DNA from 2 places in the Chromobacterium indicum genome. Region 2 is predicted to be linked to the other one. Evidence: predicted binding sites of a transcription regulator. Region 2 holds the regulator's gene; the other holds the start of a gene.
What was found. The regulator sigma-54, encoded in region 2, starts transcription at its own class of promoters, with help from an activator protein. The targets are predictions, from matches to a motif close to CTGGCACGCTTCATGCTT.

Region 1: flgB (flagellar basal body rod protein FlgB) is a predicted target of sigma-54. The motif match lies at 1,958-1,975, and genes of this name have one in related genera.

Annotation. Positions count from the first base shown of each region.
Region 1 is NZ_JAYFSJ010000009.1:98,050-101,451, forward strand. Features, by position in the region: gene flgE (flagellar hook protein FlgE) at 1-299, opposite strand, end outside; gene VA599_RS13710 (flagellar hook assembly protein FlgD) at 340-1,080, opposite strand; gene flgC (flagellar basal body rod protein FlgC) at 1,101-1,511, opposite strand; gene flgB (flagellar basal body rod protein FlgB) at 1,516-1,929, opposite strand; gene VA599_RS13725 (response regulator) at 2,175-2,972, shown strand; gene VA599_RS13730 (hypothetical protein) at 3,075-3,402, opposite strand, start outside.
Region 2 is NZ_JAYFSJ010000003.1:117,166-120,567, reverse strand. Features, by position in the region: gene hprK (HPr(Ser) kinase/phosphatase) at 1-160, opposite strand, end outside; gene ptsN (PTS IIA-like nitrogen regulatory protein PtsN) at 153-614, opposite strand; gene hpf (ribosome hibernation-promoting factor, HPF/YfiA family) at 739-1,071, opposite strand; gene VA599_RS05315 (RNA polymerase factor sigma-54) at 1,138-2,532, opposite strand; gene lptB (LPS export ABC transporter ATP-binding protein) at 2,536-3,264, opposite strand; gene lptA (lipopolysaccharide transport periplasmic protein LptA) at 3,261-3,402, opposite strand, start outside.

The sequences.
Region 1 (3,402 bases), on a different contig from region 2:
GCCTGCGTGCCGTTGGGCAAGCCCATGATGAAGAAGCCGGCGTTATTGATCGCCAAGTCCAGGCTGCGGCCGGTGGAGTCCAGATTGCCGTTGCCCATGTTCTGCGTCACCGCCTGCACCTGGGTGCCGATGCCCGGCGTGGTGGCGGTAATGCCGTACAAGCTGTTGCCGTAGAGATCGGCGAACTCGGTGCGCGAGCTCTTGAAGCCGACGGTATTGGCGTTGGCCACGTTGTTGCCTATGGTGTCCAATTGCACGGACGCCGCGTTCAGACCACTCAGACCTTGTTGAAAGCCCATCTCAACTGCTCCTCATCAAGCTTTATTTTGGCAGAGTGCTTCAGGACATCTGCGCGACATTGGACAACGGCACCAGGTTGTTGCCCGGCAGCACCAGCATCGGCGTACCATTGGCCCAGGATACCGCCTGGACCTGCTGGGTGTTGTAGGCCGTGGCGGCGGTCGTGCCAGACGAACTGGCCTGCGCCACCTTGACCTGGAAGGTGTAACTGCCGCCAGCCGGCAACTGGTTGTTGTTGGCGTCCTTGCCGTCCCAACTGAAGGTTGTCAAACCCTTGCCCGGATTTTGCAGCGGCACCGTATCCACCACATTGCCGTTCTGATCCAGCACATTGACCTGCACCGAAGCGGCGGGTCCGTTCAACAACACGCCCGCCTGGGTGGTCTGGCCGGCGGCCGGCGCGGTCAGGGTGTTGCCGGCCACCATCACGTTCTTGCCTATCATGCTGGAGGCCATCAGCGACTGGGTGGCGCTCTGCGCCGACACCATTTGCTGCATGGTCTGGTTCAGCGTCTGCAGGCCGGCCACCTGGCTGATCTGCGCCATCTGGCTGGTGATCTGGCTGTTGTCCATCGGATTCAGCGGATCCTGCGCGTTCAGCTGCGCGGTCAGCAGCGTCAGGAAATTGTTCTGCATCGCCTGCGCGCTGGTCACCGACGAATTGCTGGACTTCGTGCCGGCGTTGTTGGTCGACTGAATGGAGCCGGCCGGTACTTGGCCGCTGTTCACGTTGGTGTAATCGAATCCGTTTCCGATGCCGTTCGTTGCTGCGGTAGCCATGGCCGTCACCCTTTAGTAGTTTATTGACCGAGCTGCAGCGTCTTCTGCAGCAGCGTCTTGGCGGTGTTCATCATTTCAACGTTGTTCTGGTAGGCGCGAGAGGCAGCGATCATGTCGGCCATCTCCTCCACCACGTTGACGTTGGGCATGGTCACGTAGCCGCGCTCGTCGGCCAGCGGATTGCCCGGTTCGTACTTCAGTCTCGGCGGCGACTGGTCTTCCACCACCGACGTCACGCGCACGCCGGCCACCTGCGGCTGGGCGTTGTCCACCGGAATCGCGGTGAACACCACGTGGCGCCCCTTGTAAGGCTGGCCGGTCGAGCTGGTGGCGCTTTCCGCGTTGGCCAGATTGCTGGCCACCACGTTGAGCCGCATCGATTGCGCCGACAGCGCCGAACCTGAAATATTGAAGAGATTAGACAGTGACATTCAATCAGCCTCCCGTGCCGCTGCCCTGGATTGCCGAGCTCAGGCCGCTGATCTTCTTGTTGAGGAAGGCCAGCGTGGTCTGATACTGCAAGGCGTTGTCGGCGAAAGCGCCGCGCTCCACGTCCATGTCCACCGTGTTGCCGTCCAGGCTGGGCTGCACCGCGCTGCGGTACTGCAGCGGCGTGCCGGAGCCTTCGCCAGCCTGATTGGCGATGTGGCGCGCGTCGGTCTGAGCCAGCCTCAGTTGCCCTTGCTTGTCCACCTGCGCCTGCAGCGCGGACTTGAAATCGAAATCCACCGCCTTGTAATACGGCGTTTCAGCATTGGCGATGTTGCTGCCTATCACTTCGGCGCGATAGGCCTGCAAATTCAGCGCGCGCTGCTGAAAATCGAAATAGTGGGCAATCTTGTCTAGCATTGGGCAATCTCCTCGCTGGCCTACGCTAAAGCACGAAGTGTGCCAGTGCTTGAAAGCCGCGCAAAGCCAAGTTTTCACGCCGATTCGGCCGCAAGCGGCAAGTTTGCAGGCCGGACGCGGCGCGAGCGGCGGCAAAACTTGCCGCCCCCATCCGCATCAAGCTATTTGAGGATTTTGCTTGCCGGCCCATCCAAATCGTGCCAAACCGACAATAATGTAAATAAGTAGAATGTCGGAGCAGAGCGATGCTGGCTTTGGAACAACTGCTGATCTCATTGGCCGAACCCTCCCAGGTGCAGGCCCAAATCATCACCAAGGCGCTGGAGGCGATGGGCGCCGCCCAGATAGAAGTCCACCCTTCCGGCCGCGAGCTGATAGAGCAGGCCCGGCAAAGGCGGCCGAACCTGATCATCAGCGCCTACCACCTGCCCGACATCACGGGCGCGGAGCTGGTCCGGGAGCTGCGCGAAAGCGATGATCTGTACGACCTGCCCTTCATCCTGATCTCCAGCGAAACCAATCCGGAAAGACTGGAAACGATACGCCAGGCCGGCAGCCTGGCCATCCTGCCCAAGCCGTTCACGCCTGAGGAGTTCGATCTGGCGATGCAGTCGGTGATGAGTTTCCTCAACTGCCCCAGCCTGGGCGCCGAGGTCGACTCCGACATGGCGCTGATGAACGTGCTCATCGTCGACGACAGCAGCACTTCGCGCCATCACATCCGGCAGGTGCTGGAGAAGCTGGGCTTCGAGCATTTCTGCGAGGCGGCCAGCAGCGAAGCGGCCATACCCTATCTGGAGCAGGAGCCGTTCAAGCTCATCATCACCGACTACCACATGCCGGGCATGGACGGACTGGACTTCGCCCGCCACGTCCGCAGCAGCGGCCTCCAGCCGGACACGCCGGTGATGATGATCACCAGCGACAGCGACAATATCGGCAAGGATGACCTGGAGGACGCCGGCATCGCCGCCTGCTGCCAGAAGCCTTTCGACATGGACAAGATGCGCGAGCTGATCCGCACCTTGCTCAACGAGTACTGACGCCAGCGCAATCGGCTCCCCAAAAAAACGCCCGGCTAGACCGGGCGTTTCATCTCCTCGGCAAGCGCGTTCGCGCCGCCGGGCAAGGCCTGCCCGCCAAACTCAGCGCGGCGCCACCCATACCAGGCGCGAATGCGCCTTGTCCGCGCCGAAAGACTGGCGGCGCCAGTAACCCTGGCTGGCGTATTCGACGCCATCGGCCAGTTCCGGCACCCGGCAGAAAGTCACCTCGCCGAAGCCGGACTTCAACAGCTGGCTGCGCGCCTTCTGCCGGGTTTTCACACACGAGGGATGCGCGGCTTCCGCCACCCATTCCGCCGGCGCGGAAGCCTCCCAGCCCTTGGCCAGCTCCAGCTTGGGCTGAGTCATCATCGCCAGGCCGTTCAATACGGAAGACAGCAGCCCCTGCCAATCGGCGGCCACATTTTCC
Region 2 (3,402 bases):
GGTTGGGGTGGATGAAGTTCAGGTGGCCGACCAGGGCCAGCGTCGGGCGCTGGTCGTCGTTGCCGATCACGTTGTCGGAGCCGCCGGTGCCGGCGACCCAAGTCAGATTCAGCTTCTGCTGGTTTTCCTGATACAGCCGGCGCACGGTGATGCTAGGCATGGGGCGTCCATTCGCAAAGCAGCTTGTACAGTTCGTCGCGCGCGCCGGTGCCCAGCATCTGCTCGCGCATCTGGCGGCTGGAGAACAGCTGCGCCAGCTCCGACAGCACCTGCAGGTGCAGGTCGGTGGCGTGCTCGGGGACCAGCAGCACGAACAGGCATTGCACCGGCTTGCCGTCCGGCGCGTCGAAGGGAATGGGCGCCTTCAGGCGGATGAACACGCCGGTGGCTTCCTTGAGGCCGCGCGCGCGGCCGTGGGGAATGGCCACGCCCTGGCCGAGTCCGGTGGAGCCCAGTTTTTCACGGCTGAACAGGCTGTCGAAAACCTCGCTGCGGGCGATGCCGCGGGTGTTTTCCACGAGCAGCCCCACTTGTTCGAACACCCGCTTCTTGCTGGCGACGTCCAGATCCAGCAGGATATGGTCCGGGGTCAGGATCTTGCCGATGAGAGTCATGTTGGAGTATGCATGCGGCTCTTGGGGTGAAACTGTGAATTCTACGTTGCCTTGATAGTACTGAAAACCGGCAAGCGCAAAGAAAAACGGGAACCGTCAGGCTCCCGTTGTCTTCAGTCAGGCCTTACAGCGAGGCCTGGGTCTGAGACGCTTCGCCCGAGCCCACCGCGCGGTGCTCGGTCAGCTTTTCCTTGTACTTCAGGACTTGGCGGTCCAGCTTGTCCATCAGGACGTCGATGGCGGCGTAGAGGTCGGCCTCGGAAGCTTCGATGTGGATGTCCTTGCCGGACAGGTGCACATTGACTTCAGCCTTCTGGACCAGCTTGTCCACCGATAGGGTGACGGAGATATCGATCACGTGGTCGACATGGCGGGTAATGCGCTCGAGCTTGTTCTCGATGTATTCGCGCAGCGACGGGGTGACTTCCAGGTGCAGGCCAGTTACTTTGAGGTTCATACCCTAGCTCCTTCTGGTGTTGACCACCCGGTCGGGTTGCCGGGCGGCATTGTATGCTTGAGGCGCCTACAGTGCCTTGCGCAGATTCACCGCCGGAATCTGCATGGCTTCACGATACTTGGCTACGGTGCGTCTGGCAACCTGTATTCCCTGCTTGTCCAGCGCGTCGGCGATGGCGCTGTCGGACAGCGGCTTCGCGCGGTCCTCGGCGTCTATCATGCCGCGGATGTGGGCCTTGATCGCCGTGGCGGAGCACTCTCCGCCGCTTTCAGTTTCCAGCGAACTGCCGAAGAAATACTTGAGTTCGAACAAGCCCCGCGAACAAAGCAGATATTTCTGGCTGGTGGATCGGGAAACGGTGGATTCGTGCAGGCCCAGTTCTTCCGCGATGTCCCGCAGGATCAGCGGGCGCATCGCCACTTCGCCGTGCTCAAAGAACGATTGCTGGCGCTCAACGATAGCTTCCGCCACTTTGAGTATGGTGTCAAACCGTTGCTGGATGTTCTTGACCAGCCAGCGCGCCTCCTGCAAACGGCCGGACATTTCGCCTCCGGCGCGCTGGTCGGCCAGCATGCGCTCGTATAGCCGATTGACGCGCAGGCGGGGCATCGCCGCGCGGTTGAGCTCGGCCGCCCAGCGGCCGCGCAGCTTGCGCACGCTGATGTCGGGAATCACGTAATGGATGTCGCCGTGGCCGAAGCCGGTGGCCGGGTGCGGGTTGAGGCGGGCGATCAGCGCCTGCGCGCCGCGCAGCGCCGCGTCGTCGCAGCGCAGCAGCTTTTTCAGCCGGGCGTAGTCGCGGCCGCCCAGCAGGGCCAGGTGCTCGCGGACGATGGCCAGCGCCAGCGCGTACTCAGGCTCGCCGCCCTGCAGGCGCTGCAGCTGCAGCGTCAGCGACTCGGCCAGCGAGCGCGCGCCCACGCCTGCGGGGTCGAACTGCTGCAGCAGCCTGAGGCCCACCGCCAGCTCGTCGACTTCCAGCTCCAGTTCCAGCGGCAGGTTGCCGGCCAGCTCGTCCAGCTCCAGCGGCAGGTAGCCGTCGTCGTCCAGCTCCTCGATCAGCAGGCGCATCACCGCGCGGTCGCGGTCGGAGAGGGCGATCTCGCCCAGCTGCGTCAGCAGGTGCTCGCGCAGGCTGACCGGGCAGGGCACGTTGAGCATGGGGTCGAAGTCATTGTCGTCTCCCTTGCGGCTGCCGGCTCCCCAGTCCAGCAGTTCGCCGGCGCCGTCGTCGCGGCTGTCGGCGTCCTGGGCCGGGCTTTCCTGCTGTTCCGAGCTGTCGGGAGCGGCTTCGCCGTCGCGGGGCTCGTCGCCGCGTTCCAGCAGCGGATTGTCCAGCAGGAAGCGCTCCACCTCCGTTTGCAGGTCCAGCGTGGACAGTTGCAGCAGCTTGATCGATTGCTGCAGCTGCGGCGTCAGCGTCAGTTGCTGGGATACCTTGAGCTGAAGGGCCTGTTTCATCGTTTACAGATGGAAGTGCTCGCCGAGGTAGACCTCGCGCACTCTCTCGTTGTTGACTAGTTCTTCCGGCTCGCCGGAGGCCAGGACCGAGCCGTCGCTGATGATGTAGGCGCGGTCGCAGATGCGCAGCGTCTCGCGCACGTTGTGGTCGGTGATCAGCACGCCGATGCCGCGTTCCTTCAGGAAGGAGATGATCTTCTGGATGTCGATCACCGCGATCGGGTCCACGCCGGCGAAAGGCTCGTCCAGCAGGATGAAGCGGGGACGGGTGGCCAGCACGCGGGCGATCTCCACCCGGCGGCGCTCGCCGCCGGACAGCGACAGCGCGTTGCTGTCGCGCAGATGGCCGATGTTGAGGTCGTCCAGTAGCAGGTCCAGCTCTTTTTCCAGTTCCTTGCCCTTGAGGCCGGAGATTTCCAGGATGGCGGCGATGTTCTCTTCCACCGTCATGCGACGGAAGATGGAGGCCTCCTGCGGCAGGTAGCCGAGGCCGAGCTGGGCGCGTTGATGGATCGGGTAGTGGGTGATGGACGCGTCGTCCAGGCGGATGTCGCCGTCGTCGGCGCCGATCAGGCCGACGATCATGTAGAAGCTGGTGGTCTTGCCGGCGCCGTTGGGGCCGAGCAGGCCGACGACTTCGCCGCTCTCGATGCTGAGCGACACGTCCTTGACCACGGTGCGCTTCTTGAAGCGCTTTTTCAGATTGGTGACGGTGAGGGTGCTGTGCTTCATTGCGCGGCGGCTCCGGCGGCGGGCTTGGCGGCCGCCGGTTGCGACGCGGTGTTCTTCGGCTGCAGGATCACGGTGGTGCGCCCGCCCTTGCCGGCGTTGGCGCCGCCGCCCATCACCTGGTAGACCTCGCTCTGGGTG